DNA from 3 places in the Blautia sp. BCRC 81119 genome. Region 2 is predicted to be linked to each of the others. Evidence: predicted binding sites of a transcription regulator. Region 2 holds the regulator's gene; each other region holds the start of a gene.
What was found. Region 2 encodes NrdR, which represses ribonucleotide reductase genes. Its sites were predicted from a motif close to CACAANATNTTGTG; they were not measured.
Positions count from the first base shown of each region.

Region 1: the regulator NrdR is predicted to act here: its motif matches at 4,511-4,524, upstream of nrdD (anaerobic ribonucleoside-triphosphate reductase).
Region 3: the regulator NrdR is predicted to act here: its motif matches at 2,831-2,844, upstream of DMI82_RS07360 (ribonucleoside triphosphate reductase).

Region 1 covers NZ_QJHD01000009.1:61,031-66,921, reverse strand. Annotated here, with positions in the region: gene DMI82_RS07285 (carbohydrate ABC transporter permease) at 1-361, shown strand, start outside; gene DMI82_RS07280 (sugar phosphate isomerase/epimerase family protein) at 417-1,256, shown strand; gene nagB (glucosamine-6-phosphate deaminase) at 1,274-2,014, shown strand; gene DMI82_RS07270 (CBS domain-containing protein) at 2,105-2,539, opposite strand; gene asnA (aspartate--ammonia ligase) at 2,588-3,598, opposite strand; gene DMI82_RS07255 (hypothetical protein) at 3,815-4,366, shown strand; gene nrdD (anaerobic ribonucleoside-triphosphate reductase) at 4,566-5,891, shown strand, end outside.
Region 2 covers NZ_QJHD01000010.1:63,749-69,639, reverse strand. Annotated here, with positions in the region: gene pap (polyphosphate:AMP phosphotransferase) at 1-671, shown strand, start outside; gene sigG (RNA polymerase sporulation sigma factor SigG) at 736-1,515, opposite strand; gene DMI82_RS07895 (YlmC/YmxH family sporulation protein) at 1,629-1,883, opposite strand; gene nrdR (transcriptional regulator NrdR) at 2,022-2,471, shown strand; gene gdhA (NADP-specific glutamate dehydrogenase) at 2,663-3,997, opposite strand; gene DMI82_RS07880 (aminotransferase class I/II-fold pyridoxal phosphate-dependent enzyme) at 4,218-5,435, shown strand; gene DMI82_RS07875 (citrate/2-methylcitrate synthase) at 5,683-5,891, shown strand, end outside.
Region 3 covers NZ_QJHD01000009.1:79,711-85,601, forward strand. Annotated here, with positions in the region: gene DMI82_RS07360 (ribonucleoside triphosphate reductase) at 307-2,679, opposite strand; gene hflX (GTPase HflX) at 2,894-4,129, opposite strand; gene DMI82_RS07370 (tetratricopeptide repeat protein) at 4,131-5,189, opposite strand; gene glmM (phosphoglucosamine mutase) at 5,198-5,891, opposite strand, start outside.

The DNA.
Region 1 (5,891 bases), on a different contig from region 2:
TGGATTTGTAAAAAATGTTCCTATCGATCTGGAAGAGTGTGCATGTATTGACGGCGCAGGTAAGATCCGCACCTATTTCAGCATTGTACTTCCGCTTCTGAAACCGATCCTCACGACGGTCGTTGTTTTGGATGCACTGGCAACCTGGAATGATATCATCACCAACCAGCTGATCGTTGGCGGAAACACAGTGGCAATGAATATCCAGAATGCACTGTACATGCAGTTTTCCGCACAGACAGCAGACTGGGAGCATGCACTTCCCGGAATCGTAATGTCCATGATACCGAGTCTTATCTTCTTTGTTGTGATGCAGAAGCATATTGTAGGTGGTATTACTGCCGGTGCGGTAAAAGGCTGATCTTGGTGGTATAAGTAGTATAATATGAGATAATACTGGAAGGAGAACAGAACCTATGAAAGTTGGAGTTTTGATCGAATTTACAAGCAATACAGATATTGATGCAAAATTTGCGGAGCTGAAGGAAATGGGTGTGGATAGCTGCCAGCTGGTATGTTGGGATCGTCCAACACTTCAGGACGATGCTATGGCAGAGGCTATTAATAAAGGTCTGGAGAAATACGGGATCCACGCAACCGCATTCTGGTGCGGATGGGAAGGCCGCAGAGTATGGGATTTCTATGAAGGACAGCTGACACTTGGCCTGATTCCGTCTGATTACAGAGTTGAGAGACTGAAGATGCTTATGGAAGGTTCTGACTTTGCGAAAAAGATCCATGTGACAGACCTGGCAACACACGTTGGCTATATGCCGGAAAATCCATACGACCCGAAATACGAGGAAGTATTGGTTGCATGTAAGGCTATTGTGGAAAAATGTAAGGAAAATGGTCAGAACTTCCTGTTTGAAACAGGACAGGAGACTCCTGTAACATTAAAGCGTGCGATCCAGGATATTGAGAAAGCTGTCGGAAAAGGAAATGTGGGAATTAACCTTGATCCTGCAAACCTGATCATGTACGGAAAGGCAAATCCGGTAGATGCTCTGGAGGTTTTCGGTGAGTATGTCATGGGAATTCACGGAAAAGATGGAAAATATCCAACAGATGGACATCATCTGGGTGATGAGGTTCCCCTTGGCCAGGGTAAAGTAAATTATTCTGCATTTATTGCAAAGCTGAAAGAGATCGGTTATCAGGGAGATATTACCATTGAGCGTGAGATCTCCGGTGAGGAACAGAAAAAAGATATCCGTATGGCCAAGGAGCTTCTGGATAAACTGATCGCAGAATAAGAGCTGAGGAAAAAACTATGATTATTTACGCAGGAAAAGATTATCAGGATGTAAGCAGAAAAGCAGCCAATATCATGTCTGCACAGATTATCATGAAACCGGATGCAGTTCTTGGACTGGCTACCGGTTCCACGCCTGTGGGCATGTATGCACAACTGGTAGAATGGTACAAAAAAGGGGATCTGGATTTTTCCAGGGTGACAAGTGTGAATCTGGATGAGTACAAGGGACTTTCCGGCGACAATGACCAGAGCTACCGCTATTTTATGGATCATAATCTCTTTGACCATGTAAATATTGACAAAGCACGGACCTTTGTGCCTGACGGACTGGAAGAGGATAGCGATAAGGCATGTGCACAGTATAACGAAATCATCCGGCAAACCGGAGGTGTGGATATGCAGCTGCTTGGTATCGGCGGGAACGGACACATCGGCTTCAATGAACCAGGAGATGCCTTTGAAAAAGAAACCCATTGTGTGGATCTGACAGAAAGTACCATCAGGGCCAATTCAAGGTTTTTTGAAAGCATGGATGAGGTCCCGAAACAGGCCTACACTATGGGAATCGGGAATATCATGGCTGCAAAAAAGATCCTTCTTGTGGCAACGGGAACATCCAAGGCAGAAGCCCTGTATAATTCCCTGTACGGACCGATCACACCGAAGGTTCCGGCATCTATCCTGCAGCTTCACCCGGATCTCACGGTTGTGGCAGATGAAGATGCACTGAGTATGATCCGCGAAAAAATAAAATAAAAATCCGGAATACAACTGCCGGATCAAAAAAGGATGGCTTCCGATTCCTACCTGTGCAGGAACGGAAGCCATCCTTTTTCTTTCCGCTGCTCAGTGGATTTCTTCACCGGCAGTTTTTTGTGCGGCTTTTATTTCGTTGTAACAGTATTTGATGATAGATTTTCTGGTTATGATTCCGATGAAGGAGCCCTGGTCATCTACCACCGGTACGAAGTTCTGATTAATGGCGCGATCCAGGAGATCTTCCATATTGGAATCTGCATGGACCGGTTTGTAGGTGGCACGGCGTGGAATCGCCATGATTGGGATTCCCTCTGTTTCCTTGATGTCGTGGATATCTGCACGGCGCATGCCCCAGAGGAGATCTCCCTCTGAGATGGTGCCGAGATATTTGCCGTCCATGGTGAGGATAGGAATGCAGGAGTACTTGCGGTGCTCCATTTTTTCGAGGGTCTGGCGAAGAGTTTCATCCTCAAAGATGTAGGCTACTTCGCTTTTGGGAATCAGAAAAAACAGAATGTTCACGTTATTACCTCATTTCCGCGAAAATTATAAATAAATCTGTAGGCTGTTTTAGAGAAGCTGAAGTCCGTGTGTCTCTGCAGCATCTGTGATCTCCTTCGGCCAGAGAGAGACATGTACTTCTCCGATGTGTGCTTTACGAAGGAAGAACATACAGATCCTGGACTGTCCGATACCACCACCGATGGTGTACGGAAGCTCTTTGTTCAGGATTGCTTTCTGGAATGGAAGCTCTCTTCGGTCATCACAGCCTGCTTCGGTAAGCTGGCGGTCAAGTGCGTCCTCATCAACACGGATTCCCATTGAGGAAAGCTCAAGGGCAATGTCAAGTACCGGATAGTATACGAGGATATCACCGTTCAGTTCCCAGTCATCATAGTCCGGGGCACGTCCGTCGTGGCGCTCGCCGTTGGTGAGCATTTTTCCTACCTTCATAAGGAAGACAGCGCCCTTTTCACGGGTGATCCGATATTCACGTTCCTTCGGTGTGCAGTCCGGATACATGTCAAGAAGCTCCTGAGTTGTGATAAAAAAGATATCCTTCGGAAGGATCTCCTCGATGTAGTCATACTGTACAGCCATGTATTTCTCAGTTTTACGAAGGACACTGTAAATGGTGCGTACGGTTTCCTTGAGAGTTTCAATGGAACGCTCTTCTTTGGAGATGATCTTTTCCCAGTCCCACTGGTCTACGTAAACAGAGTGGATATTGTCCAGATCTTCATCCCGGCGGATGGCTACCATATCTGTGTAAAGACCTTCTCCGTGAGAAAATCCGTATTTTTTCAGTGCGTAGCGTTTCCATTTGGCAAGGGAGTGTACGATCTCGGCGTTGCTTCCTTCGATAGCCTTGATATCAAAGCTTACCGGGCGCTCTACACCATTAAGGTTGTCATTAAGGCCGGATTCCGGTGCTACAAATGTTGGAGCGGATACTCGAAGAAGGTTCAGCTTCTGGGAGAGTGTCTGCTGGAAGAAATCTTTTACGGTTTTGATCGCAATCTGTGTGTCATGGAGGTTCAGGTCTGCATGATAGGTTGCGGGGATTGTGATTGTATTCATTATCGGCTCCTCCTGATGATTTTTAGGCTTATTGCTCTGTGGGGTATTATAACAGAAAATGGGTGGAGTGGCAATATAATGAGAGGGGAAGTCTTTTGGGGTATCGTAGAAAAATACTGGGTATTAAATGCCTGGTGTGATATACTGAAAAAAGAATGCTTATGTTTACGATGGAAATATAAATATCCGTTTTGACGGATAGAATGGAGGGAGCTTATGGCAGGTCAAAGGTGTCAGGTTTGTGGGGGTAAGGTTGTAAATGGCAGGTGTTCATTATGTGGGATGCCTTACAGAAATGATGAGGTGTTATATCATCTGAATGAGCCCCGGGAGATACATTATAAACATGCTTCCGCCAAAGTGCGGGATATGATGCGGCAGTATGGACAGGATGCTGATCAAACAACACAACATAACGGAAACGTAAACCGGAATACGAACGCAAACCGGAATACAAACATAAACCGGAATACAAACATAAACCGGAATACGAATGCAAGCCGCAATACCGATTTGAATCGGAATCTAACCGGAAGCCGGAATACAGGTGCAGCAGCCGGACGTAAGACTGCAGCGGCAGTTAATACCAGGAATAAAACAACGGTGGGCAGAAATCGTGCAGAAGTTTTAGATCAGGGAAAAAAACAGCAAAAAAAAGATCAGAAAAGCAGCGGGGCAGGCTGGATCATATGGTTTATAGTGACACTGGCCATTCTGCTTCCGAAATTATGGGATTTTCTTGCAGACTGGATCGGAACGAATTTGTGAGAATATTTCTGCAGTGAGATCAGGCAGTGCTAAGTGTCTGTATTTTCGTGTATACAGAAATATCCCTTTTCTTTTCTCCTCAGCTGTGTTATACTCATGCCTAGCACAACATATAGATGAAAAACAATATATAGAGGATATAGGTACTATATATAGTATTTGCATAGCGACTTATATATAGCACAGGGAGGGATGAGCAATGTTATATGTGATCAAGAAAGACGGGACAAGAGAGGAGTTTAATCCGCAGAAGATCGTGGCTGCCGTGAACAAATCCGCAGAGCGTATTCTTTATACTTTTTCAGACGAGGAGAAGGATTTTATCTGCCGTTTTGCCCAGGAGCATGCGGATTCCCTTGGAAAGAATGAGATCGAGATCCAGGAGATGCACAACATCGTGGAGGGGGCTCTGGAGCGTGTGAATCCGGCAGTTGCCAAGAGCTACCGTGATTATCGGAATTACAAGCTGGATTTTATCCATATGATGGATGATGTCTATACCAAGAGTCAGGCGATCCGTTATATCGGTGATAAAAGTAATGCCAATACAGACAGCGCCCTTGTTGCCACGAAACGAAGCCTGATCTTTAATGAGCTGAACAAGGAACTCTATCGGAAGTTTTTTATGAACCGTAATGAGCTTCAGGCATGTAAGGACGGCTACATTTATATTCATGACCAGTCTGCACGTCTGGATACCATGAATTGCTGTCTGTTCGATGTGGCAGCTGTTTTAAGTGGCGGTTTTGAGATGGGAAATGTCTGGTATAACGAGCCGAAGACTCTGGATACAGCCTTTGATGTTATGGGGGATATCATTCTCAGTACAGCAGCACAGCAGTATGGTGGCTTTACAGTGCCGGAGGTTGATAAGATCCTGGCACCGTATGCAAAGAAGAGCTATGATAAATATATTTCCGAATTTATGAAATACTCGGACGAGAGCTGGAGTGGCCGTGAGGAGAGAGCTATTGAGTATGCTCTTGATAAGGTCCGCAGGGATTATGACCAGGGCTGGCAGGGAATTGAGTACAAGCTGAATACCGTCGGTTCTTCCAGAGGTGATTATCCGTTTGTTACGGTGACACTTGGTCTCGGAACCGAGCAGTTTGAGAAGATGTGTACGATTTCCCTTCTTGAGGTCCATCAGGGAGGACAGGGTAAGGCCGGACACAAGAAACCGGTACTTTTCCCGAAGATCGTATTCCTTTATGACAAAGAGATCCATGGTCCAGGAAAGTGCTGTGAGGATATTTTTGAGGCTGGTGTGGAGTGTTCCTCCAAAACCATGTATCCGGACTGGCTGTCTATGTCCGGCGCAGGCTATATTTCCAGTATGTACAGGAAATACAAGAAGGTCATCAGCCCGATGGGATGCCGTGCTTTCTTAAGTCCGTGGTATGAGCGTGGCGGTATGGAGCCGGCGGATGAGAATGATACGCCTGTTTTTGTGGGACGTTTTAACATTGGTGCGGTAAGCCTTCATCTTCCGATGATCCTTGCAAAGGCCAGAGCGGAGAGCAGA
Region 2 (5,891 bases):
ATGAAGAGTACAAGGCTGAGCTTAAGGAACTGCAGGCAAAGCTTGGAAGCCTGCATAACCGTCTTTACCGAAAAAGAGTGCCTGTGATCATCACCTATGAAGGCTGGGATGCTGCCGGAAAGGGAGGAAATATCAAGAGGATCACGGAGGCTCTTGATCCCCGTGGATTTGAGGTATATCCTATCGCAAGTCCGGAGCCTCATGAAAAAGCCCGTCATTATCTGTGGCGTTTCTGGACAAGGCTTCCCAAGGATGGTCACATTGCCATCTTTGACCGGACGTGGTACGGAAGAGTGATGGTAGAACGTCTGGAGGGCTTCTGCAGCGAGAATGACTGGAGACGTGCCTACAATGAGATCAATGAATTTGAGAAGGAGCTTTCTGACTGGGGCGCTGTGATCGTGAAATTCTGGGTCCACATTGATAAGGACACCCAGCTTGCCAGGTTCAACGACCGCCAGAGCAATCCGGAAAAACAGTGGAAGATCACGGATGAGGACTGGAGAAACCGTGAAAAATGGGATCAGTATGAAACAGCAGTAGATGAGATGCTTCAGAAAACCAGTACTGCTTATGCACCATGGCACATTCTGGAATCCGTAGATAAGAAATATGCAAGGCTGAAGGCGCTTCGGATCGTGATCGAAGAAATTGAGAAAGCGCTGAAATAAGAGATAAAAGCTGCGGCAGGATAACAGATATTCTGCTGCAGCTTTTTGTCTGAAGAGAGATGAATCAATTCCGGAGATAGTTTCGCATACTGCGAAGAGCATGTTTTTCCAGTCGGCTGACCTGAGCCTGGGAGATACCAATCTCATCAGCTACCTCCATTTGGGTTTTTCCCTCGTAGAAGCGGAGATCGATAATGTGACGTTCACGCTCTCCAAGCCGGTTCATGGCATCTCGAAGAGAAATATCCTCCACCCAGTTTTCTTCCAGGTTCTTTTTATCACTGATCTGATCCATAACATATAGGGTATCTCCGCCTTCGGAATACACGGGCTCAAAAAGGCTTACCGGGCTCTGGATCGCATCCATGGCATAGACGATCATTTCCTTGTCGATACCGATCTCATCAGCGATTTCTGCAATGGTAGGCTCTTTGAGATGCTGCCGCATATAGTTTTCCCGGGTATAGATGGTTTTGTAAGCGATATCCCGCAGAGAACGGCTGACCCGTATGCTGTTGTTATCACGGAGATATCTTCGGATCTCTCCGATGATCATGGGAACTGCATAGGTGGAAAATTTTACCTGAAGAGTGGTGTCGAAATTATCGATCGCTTTGATCAGGCCGATGCAGCCGATCTGAAAAAGGTCATCCGGATTTTCACTGCTGTTCTGAAAACGCCGGATCACGCTTAAAACAAGCCGCAGATTGCCTTTGATGTACAATTCCCTGGCTTCTTCATCGCCAGCTTTGATTCTTTTAAAGAGCTCCGCCTTTTCTTCCTGATCGAGAACGGGAAGGGTTGAGGTATTTACTCCGCAGATTTCAACTTTATTCAGTGCCATCTTAGAATCCTCCTTGTCTTGTCAGTACATTAAGATGATTCTCAGAGGGCGGTTGAAATATACTTTTTCAGGGAAAATATAAAAAATAAAGGGCCTTGACAATAAGGAGGTATTTATTCTCCGGACAGCAGTTTTTCATTACGGAAATCAACAAGGATGATATCTTCGCCGATCTGGCGGATGCAGTCCCATGGAATGGAATATTCATTTTCTTTGGAAAAACACCAGCAAAATTTTCCCGGTTCCGGCATGATCAGGGCTTTCAGACGTGCGGTTTCACAGCAGAATTCCACATCAAGAGGGCAGCCAAGACTGCGGCAGGTATGGATATTGATCACTTCTTTTTGTTTCAGCTCACAGATGCGCATAAATTCATCACCTGGTATGATTTTATGGAAAATCTGTAAAATTTATGCAAGTCCGATTATTGACACATTATGTGCATTTATTTTATAATAAAAACGAATTTAGTAATGATTTACTGATCCGGAAAGGGGGAGAGTTCCGTGAGATGTCCGTTCTGTAACCAGGATAATACAAGAGTTGTAGATTCCAGACCTGTAGAGGATACCAATTCCATCCGCCGCCGCCGTCTCTGTGATGCCTGCGGAAAGCGTTTTACAACTTATGAGAAGGTGGAAACGATTCCGCTGACTGTGATCAAGAAGGATCAGAACCGGGAAAGCTATAAACGTTCCAAGATCCAGGATGGTGTTCTTCGTGCCTGCTATAAGCGCCCCATTCCCATTGAGAGAGTGGAAGAGATGATCGATTCCATAGAAGGAGATATTTTCCGGTCAGAAGACCGTGAGATCAGCAGTACCAAGATCGGAGAGATCGTTATGGAGCATCTGAAGGATCTGGATGCGGTGGCGTATGTACGCTTTGCGTCTGTATACAGAGAGTTTAAAGATGTCAGTACCTTTATGGATGAGCTGAAGAAGCTGATCAATTAAGAGATTAAATGAATAGACCGCAAATGCAGGAGATTTCAGGCCGATTGTCAAAAGACAACCGGCCTTTTTTGAAACATGAATGTTCGATTTTTCAGAGATCGTAAAAGTGGATACAAAAAAACAGGAACCGCCTGGGAAAAATCCTCTGCGGTCCCTGCTATAAATATACATTAATGATTCAGGAAACTTAATTAAACAATACCCTGAGCTTTCATAGCGTCAACAACTTTTTCGAAGCCGGCGATGTTTGCACCTACAACATAGTTGTCTTCCATACCGTAACGTTTAGCAGCGTCATCAGCTTTGTGGAAGATATCGATCATGATGTTGTGGAGTTTCTCATCAACCTCTTCTCTTGTCCAGGAAAGTCTCATGGAGTTCTGGCTCATCTCAAGTGCAGATGTGGCAACACCGCCAGCGTTTGCGGCTTTACCAGGCATGAAGAGAACACCGTTCTCCTGAAGGTATGTTGTTGCATCAAGAGTAGTAGGCATGTTTGCACCTTCAACGACGTATTTGCAGCCATTTGCAACCAGTGTTTTAGCTCCGTCAAGACCAAGCTCGTTCTGAGTAGCGCATGGAAGGTAGATATCACATTTGATATTCCAGATGCCAAGTCCCTCAGTGTAGGTAGCACCCTCAACACGGTCTGCATATTCTTTGATACGTCCACGTTTTACTTCTTTGATATCCTTTACGACGTCAAGGTTGATTCCGTTCGGATCGTAGACATATCCGTTGGAGTCGTTCATTGCAACAACCTTGGCACCAAGCTGAGTAGCTTTCTCAACAGCGTAAATAGCTACATTACCGGAACCTGTTACAACGATTGTTTTTCCTTCTACAGAATCATTGTGAGCTTTGGCGATCTCGTTGAGCATGTATACAACACCGTAACCGGTAGCCTCTGTACGGATCAGGGAACCTCCGAAGGAAAGACCCTTTCCTGTAAGGACACCCTCATAAAGGCCACGGATTCTCTTATACTGTCCGAAGAGATAACCGATCTCACGTCCGCCGACACCGATGTCACCAGCCGGAACATCTGTATCTGCGCCGATATATTTGCAAAGCTCTGTCATAAAGCTCTGGCAGAATGCCATAACCTCTCTGTCAGATTTACCCTTAGGATCGAAGTTGGAGCCACCTTTTCCACCGCCGATCGGAAGGCCTGTAAGAGAGTTTTTAAAGGTCTGCTCAAAACCAAGGAATTTCAGGATACCCTGATTTACAGAAGGATGGAATCTTAAGCCGCCTTTGTATGGTCCGATGGCGCTGTTGAACTGAACACGATATCCCTTGTTAACCTGTACAGTTCCGTTATCATCGATCCACGGTACTTTGAAGGAGATGATCCTCTCTGGCTCTACAAGACGCTCAAGGATGGAAAGTTTACGATACTCTTCCTCATTTTTGTCAATTACGACTTTAAGGGAATCGAGAACTTCCTTAACTGCCTGATGGAATTCTGGCTCGCCAGGATTCTGTGCTACAACTCTTTCATAAACTTCTTCTGTGTAAGACATTGTTGTTTCCTCCTCATCACATATTAAATTGCGTTGAAAACTAAATTCGAGTGCTATTATACATTAACATGCTAAAAAAGGGAAGTGCTAAATTTGATTTTTTTAAATTTTTATTTCTTGCGTTGAAAGCCTAAATGTGAGATGATATAGAATAAATATTTTTTGACTATGAAATTAAAATGGTTAAATAATAGTGAAAATTAGAAGAGGAGTGGTTTTTATGAGAACATTCGGGAAATCATCAAAGCTTGACAACGTGCTGTACGATGTGCGCGGACCGGTTGTGGATGAGGCTGCCAGAATGGAAGAAGATGGAATGGAGATTCTGAAGCTGAATATTGGTAATCCGTATCCATTTGGGTTTTCAGCACCTCAGGAAGTGATCCTGGATATGCTGAGTAATGTTCGTACTTCCCAGGGATATTCCGATTCCAAGGGCATTTTTTCTGCAAGAAAAGCGATCATGCAGTATGCACAGCTTCGCGGGATCCCGGGAGTTACCATTAATGATATTTATACGGGAAATGGTGTCAGTGAACTGATCAACCTCTGTATGCAGGCGCTGCTTGATAACGGGGATGAGATCCTGATCCCGGCTCCGGATTATCCGCTGTGGACAGCTACTGCAACACTGGCAGGCGGAAATGTAGTTCATTATATCTGTGACGAACAGTCTGACTGGTATCCGGATATTGAGGATATCAAGAGCAAGATCACACCAAGGACCAAGGCGATCGTTATCATCAATCCCAATAACCCTACAGGTGCAGTATATCCGAAGGAGATCCTGGAACAGATTGCAGACATTGCAAGAGAAAATGAGCTGATCATCTTTTCTGATGAGATCTATGACCGTCTTGTTATGGATGGATATAAACATACATCGATTGCATCCCTTGCACCCGATGTGTTCTGTGTAACATTTTCAGGATTGTCCAAGTCTCATATGATCGCAGGTTTCCGCATCGGATGGATGATTTTAAGTGGTGCAAAAAGTAAGGCGAAGGGTTATATAGAGGGAATCAATATGCTCTCTTCCATGCGTCTCTGTTCAAATGTTCCGGCACAGTCCATTGTACAGACTGCACTTGGCGGATATCAGAGTGTCAATGAATATACGCAGCCGGGCGGACGTGTTTATGAGCAGAGAGACTTTATTTACAAGGCACTGAATGATATTCCGGGAATTTCCGTTGTAAAACCACATGCGGCATTTTATATATTCCCGAAGATCGATACTGAGAAATTCAATATTTTCAATGATGAACAGTTTGCTTTGGATTTTCTTCATGAGAAACAGGTGCTTGTTGTTCCGGGCAAGGGATTCAACTGGAACCAGCCGGATCACTTCCGTATTGTTTATCTGCCGGATATCCGCCAGCTTGACAAGGCAATGAAGAAGATGAAAGAGTTCTTTGCTACATATAAGCAGGGCTGATCGCAGATAGACAAGAAGAGATTTGCGATCCGCATTCGCTGCCTGCTCATAACCGATAAACTGTAAAGCAGGTATTCGGTTATATTTTCGGCATAGACCGGAACCGAAAAAAATGTTATAATATATCTGAAATATCCCGGCCAGCTACGCCGGGATATACAAATAAGACCAGAATTGCTTGAGAGGGGAATGAGGAGGGACCGTTATCGAACAGCAATAAAACAGAAATCGAAAGGGGAAATAACTGATGAGCAAATTCAACATGAAAGTGACACCTGAGATTGAGAAACTTACTCAGATCTGTCGTGAGAATGACAAACTGGATCTGTCTTTATATGGTAAATACGATGTCAAGCGAGGCTTGCGTGACCTGAATGGAAAGGGTGTCCTTGCAGGACTGACCCAGATCTCCAATGTCCAGGCAACGAAGATCGTGGACGGAAAAGAGGTTCCCTG
Region 3 (5,891 bases), on a different contig from region 2:
ACTTTGAGTGCTTTCCCCCTCGCAAATTTCCGCCGGGAAACAATTCCCGGATTCCCCACGCGGTATCACAGCGATATACATATATTTATACATTAAAGTGTAACACTTTCAATCATTAAACCCATGTATAAGTATACCATCCCGACATGAAATGTCAACCATCTTTCCCCCAAAACGAAAATCCCCCAAAAAAACATAAAAACAAACGACAAAAAATAAAAAATTATATAAAAAAAGACCAGACGCACATCCAAACAGACATACGTCCAGCCATTTTAATTACAATTTACAATTGCCCCAAAGAGCTCAATCCAGCTCTTCATCCACATACTTCTGAATGTTAGAAGCATTCACATACTTCTTAACCTGTGCCCCGTCAGTGATCACAAGTGTAGGCGCCTGACGGATCCCATACTGCTTGACAAGCTCGGGATTCTGCTCAGCATCGATGATCTCCAGTTCTTCGCCTTCCAGCATTTTCTTTGCCATACGGCAGTTCGGACAAGTGCTGGTCGTAAAAAGATATTTATGAGATTCCACAGGCTGGATCTCCACCTCGTCACCCTTCATGGTCATCACACTGGTATGGACCTTTTTCAGCTGGGAATGGGTAATATCATAGAGGGTACGGTTCTTGTACTCCTGGGTCTTACCATCGTTCCAGTTCTGTACAGGACGGTAATATCCTGTGATACGGCTGTAAACCTCAGCCTTCTTTCCACATTTCGGGCAGGTGAAATGCTCGCCGCTGATGTAGCCATGCTCCTGACATACGGAATAGGTCGGTGAGATGGTGTAATAGGGCAGGCGATAATTCTCTGCGATCTTACGTACCAGCGCTGCCGCTGCCTTCCAGTCCGGAAGCTTCTCCCCAAGGAATGCATGGAATACGGTTCCTGAAGTATACAGAGTCTGCAGATCGTCCTGAATATCCAGTGCGTCAAAAATATCCGCAGTGTAATCAACCGGCAGATGAGAACTGTTTGTGTAATACGGAGTGTCGCCCTCTTTTCCTGCTGTTTTGATATCCGGATAACGGCTTCTGTCGTGTTTGGCAAGACGGTATGCAGTGGACTCTGCCGGTGTTGCCTCCAGGTTAAAAAGCTCTCCCGGATACTGCTCCTGATAGTCTGAAAGACGGCTTCTCATATGCTCCAGAACCTCTTTTGTAAACTTCTGGGTTTCCGGATCTGTCATGTCTTTTTTCAGCCAGCAGGCATTTAAGCCCGCTTCGTTCATTCCCACAAGGCCGATGGTGGAAAAATGATTGTCAAAGCTTCCAAGATATCTCTTCGTGTACGGATACAGTCCCTCCTCCAGAAGCCTGCTGATCACATCTCTCTTGATGTGAAGAGATCTTGCGGAGATATCCATCATGTGGTCCAGGCGCTGATAAAATTCCTTCGGCGTTCTGGAAAGGTATGCGATACGCGGCATATTGATGGTAACAACGCCTACAGAGCCTGTGCTCTCACCGGAGCCAAAGAATCCACCACTCTTTTTGCGGAGCTCACGGAGATCCAGACGGAGGCGGCAGCACATGCTGCGGATGTCGCTTGGCTTCATATCACTGTTGATATAATTGGAAAAATACGGAGTACCGTACTTGGAAGTCATCTCAAAGAGAAGACGGTTGTTCTCGGTATCAGACCAGTCGAATTCCTTTGTGATGGAGTAGGTCGGGATCGGATACTGGAATCCACGTCCGTTGGCATCTCCCTCAATCATGGTCTCGATAAATGCCTTATTGACCATATCCATTTCTTTCTTACAGTCTTTGTATTTGAAATCCATGTCCTTGCCGCCTACGATAGCCGGAAGCTCTGCAAGGTCGTCCGGAACGGTCCAGTCCAGTGTAATGTTGGAAAATGGTGCCTGAGTGCCCCAGCGGCTTGGAGTATTTACGCCATATACAAAGGACTCAATGCATTTCTTAACCTCCGGATAGGAAAGGTTGTCTGCCTTTACAAAAGGTGCCAGATAAGTATCAAAGGATGAAAATGCCTGTGCGCCCGCCCATTCGTTCTGCATGATACCCAGGAAATTCACCATCTGGTTGCAGAGTACACTTAAATGCTTTGCAGGTGCAGAAGTAATCTTACCCTCAATACCACCAAGTCCCTCTCGGATCAGCTGCTTCAGGGACCAGCCTGCACAGTAACCGGTCAGCATGGACAGATCATGGATATGGATATCTGCATTTCTGTGTGCATCTGCGATCTCGTTGTCGTAGATCTCAGACAGCCAGTAGTTTGCGGTAACTGCTCCGGAGTTGCTTAAGATCAGACCTCCTACAGAATAAGTAACCGTTGAGTTCTCCTTTACACGCCAGTCCTCAACCTTTACATAGCTGTTTACGATTTCTTTATAGTCAAGGATGGTGGATTTCATATTGCGGATCTTCTCACGCTGCTTACGATAAAGGATATACGCCTTGGCAACATCAGAATATCCGGCCTGGATCAGTACGTTCTCCACACTGTCCTGGATATCCTCAACAGAAATCCGGTTGTTCTCGATCTTATTCTGAAAATCCGCTGTAACACGAAGTCCCAGAAGATCGATCATATCCGAACTGTAATTCTTACCTTTGGCATCAAATGCCTTATCAATTGCCGCAGTGATCTTCCCCATTTTAAATTCGTCTAATTCACCGTCTCTTTTTACTACCTGAAACATAAGAAAATGCCTCCCTCATGCATTTATTTATAAGCGGATATTTCATTCCGCCTCACTTGCCTGCTTACGAACACACTCCGTTTCACGATCTGTGTTCAAAGCGCTGTAGGCTTATTGTATCAGACACGCCTCTTTGCGTCAACATAAAAAGCACCATATATAGTGCCCGTTTTGTTCACGGTACTATATATGGTACTGAGTAGATATTTTAACATTATGTGACTTTCGGATAGATTTCCCGCGGAACTCTTGCTTTTACAGCAATCCCTCCTTCGGTATACTCTTCCGAAAGAAGCTGTCCATACTCACGGATCAGCTGGATCTGACCGGCCTCCGAATAAGGAAAAAGCCGTTCCATATAAATCTGTCCTTCTGCCAGTATCTCAGAAAGAAGCTGCTTAAATTCCTCAAGCCCCTCTCCTGTCCGTGCGGAAATCTTCAGCGTATGGTCTGCCCGGAGATCCCGAAAGTTTTCCCCGGAAACACGGTCCTGCTTGTTAAAAAGTGTGATCGTCTTTTTTCCCAGAGCACCAAGCTCTTTCAGGGTTTCATATACGATATGCATCTGTATCTCCGCCTGAGGATTGGATGCATCTACCACATGAATGATATAATCCGCATATTTGGCTTCCTCCAGGGTACTCTTGAAGGCTTCCACCAGATTGTGGGGAAGCTTGCGGATAAAGCCTACGGTATCCGTAAGAAGAAGCTGCTGTCCATCATCCAGTGTCAGAAGACGGGTAGTCGGATCCAGTGTGGCAAACAGCTTATCCTCCGAAAGCACCGAAGCGCCTGTCAGTGTATTCAGAAGCGTTGACTTTCCTGCATTGGTATAACCGACAATGGCTGCTGTCTTCAGATTTCCCACAGCTCTTCTGGAACGGATCAGCTCTCTGTGCTTTTCTACCTGGGAAAGCTCCTGCTTCAGTGCGGATATCCTGTTCCGGATCAGACGACGGTCTGTCTCCAGCTTTTTCTCACCAGGGCCTCTGGTTCCGATTCCTCCTCCAAGTCGCGAAAGAGAAGAACGTAGTCCCACAAGACGTGCAGACCGGTAACGAAGCTGTGCAAGCTCTACCTGGATCTTGCCTTCACTTGTGACGGCACGCTTCGCAAAAATGTCAAGAATCAGCAGGGTACGATCCATAACCTTGCACTCCAGCTCCCGCTCCAGATTATTCATCTGGGCAGGAGAAAGCTCATCGTCACAGATCACACCATTGGCATCCAGGGCATAGAGAAGACCTTTTACCTCTTCGATCTTGCCTTTTCCGATATAGGTGCCCGGATGTACGGCCTCACGATTCTGAATGATCCTGCCTGCAACCGCCGCACCTGCCGTAGCCGCAAGTTCTCCAAGCTCATCCAGGGATTCCTCCATGTCATCCCCCCGATCTGCCTGGACACCGATCAGGATAACCCTGTCCTGTATTTCCTCAAAATATTCCATATCAGCCCTCCGAAGACGTTCTTGTTTTCAGAAAAGCCCGCTCTTTTTTTGCAGCGGAATCTTCAGGGAACATCTCAATATATTCCTGGACCTTGGTCAGTGCAGTAGCAAAATCCAGCTTTTTTTCATAGGCTACGATCTCATTGAACAGAAGACTCTGCATCTCGTCTGTGGTAGCTGTCGGAAGGCCCTTTGTGATGTTATCAAGAGCGGAATCATAATCTCCGCTTCGGATATCGCACAGTGCCAGACCATTATAGCCCTTGGCGGAATCACCCACTGCAGAAATATACTGCTTGTACATTGCCTGGGCATTTTCCACATCATCCTGGGCCAGATATACCATCCCCAGAAGAAGCAATGCTTCCGTATTATCCTTCTTGGTTGCTTCCAGAAGCTCTTTTTTTGCGTTGCTGTAGTCTTCCATATAATAGTAGACACGGCCTCTGTCACAGTGGTCCTGGGCATCCTTGGCCTCAGAAGAAAGAGCAGCTTCCAGATATCTGGTTCCGTCCGCTTCCATATCCTTGTCCAGATATGCCGCATAGATCTCGATCGCCATATCATAGGTGGAATCTTCTCCATAGGCCTGTTTGAAGTTAGATGCGGCTTCTTCGTAGGAATCCATGGCAAGGGCAACCTTTCCAGTGAGAAAATAACTGCCTGCATCCATGGAAAAATCTTCTCCAAGTGTCTGGCAGTCTGCCATGGCATCCTCGTATTTTCCAGACTTCAGCTCTGCAGTAGCCCGGTAGGACAGGATATCCTTACGAAGGCTTTTGCTTACTTTATCGCAGTTCAGAGCTTCCGTGAAGCTATTCACGGCATCCTCATATTTGCCAAGACGCAGGCTTGCGATACCTGCCCCGCGATAGGACTGTACCAGCTTCACTCCGTTCTGGATAGAGCTCTGGTACTCCTCCAGGGCATACTTGTAGCTTCCCTGGGAAAGATCCTTTCCGGCCTGTTCATATATTTTTGTTTTTTCACTGCCGCAGCCGCCCAGAAGCAAGGCTCCTGTAACGGCTGCAAGAATCAATACGGTCTTTGTTTTTTTCATGGAATTCCTTATTCTGCAACAAGCCCTTCGGCTTCCATCACATCAACAACACTATCTACATATTTATGGCAGAGATCATCCGTTCCCGCTTCTACCATAACACGGATCAGCGGCTCTGTACCACTCTCACGTACCAGGATACGTCCGTCATCGCCAAGTGCCTCTGCGGCTGCCTCAATGGCTGCTTTTACCTTTTCGTTCTCCAGTGCTGTTTTCTTGTCGGAAACACGCACATTCCGGAGAAGCTGCGGATAAACCTTCATCTCCTTTGCAAGGTCGCAGAGTGTGGCCTTCTGATCCACACATGCCTCCATGATCATAAGAGAAGTCAGGATCCCGTCACCGGTAGCGGAATAGCGGCTGAAGATGATATGTCCGGACTGTTCACCACCGATACTGTAATTGTTTTCCATCATGTTCTCGGCAACGTATTTGTCACCAACTGCAGTCTGCTCATAGTCGATGCCTTCACGCTCCAGAGACTTGTAAAGACCAAGATTAGACATAACGGTTGTTACAACTGTATTTCCGTTGAGCTGGCCTTTCTCTCTTAAATATTTGCCGCACACATACATGATCTTATCACCGTCAATGATGTTTCCGTGGTGGTCTACGGCGATACAGCGGTCTGCGTCACCATCATATGCAAAACCGATATCCAGGCCTTTATCTACCACGAACTGTCTCAGAACTTCAATGTGT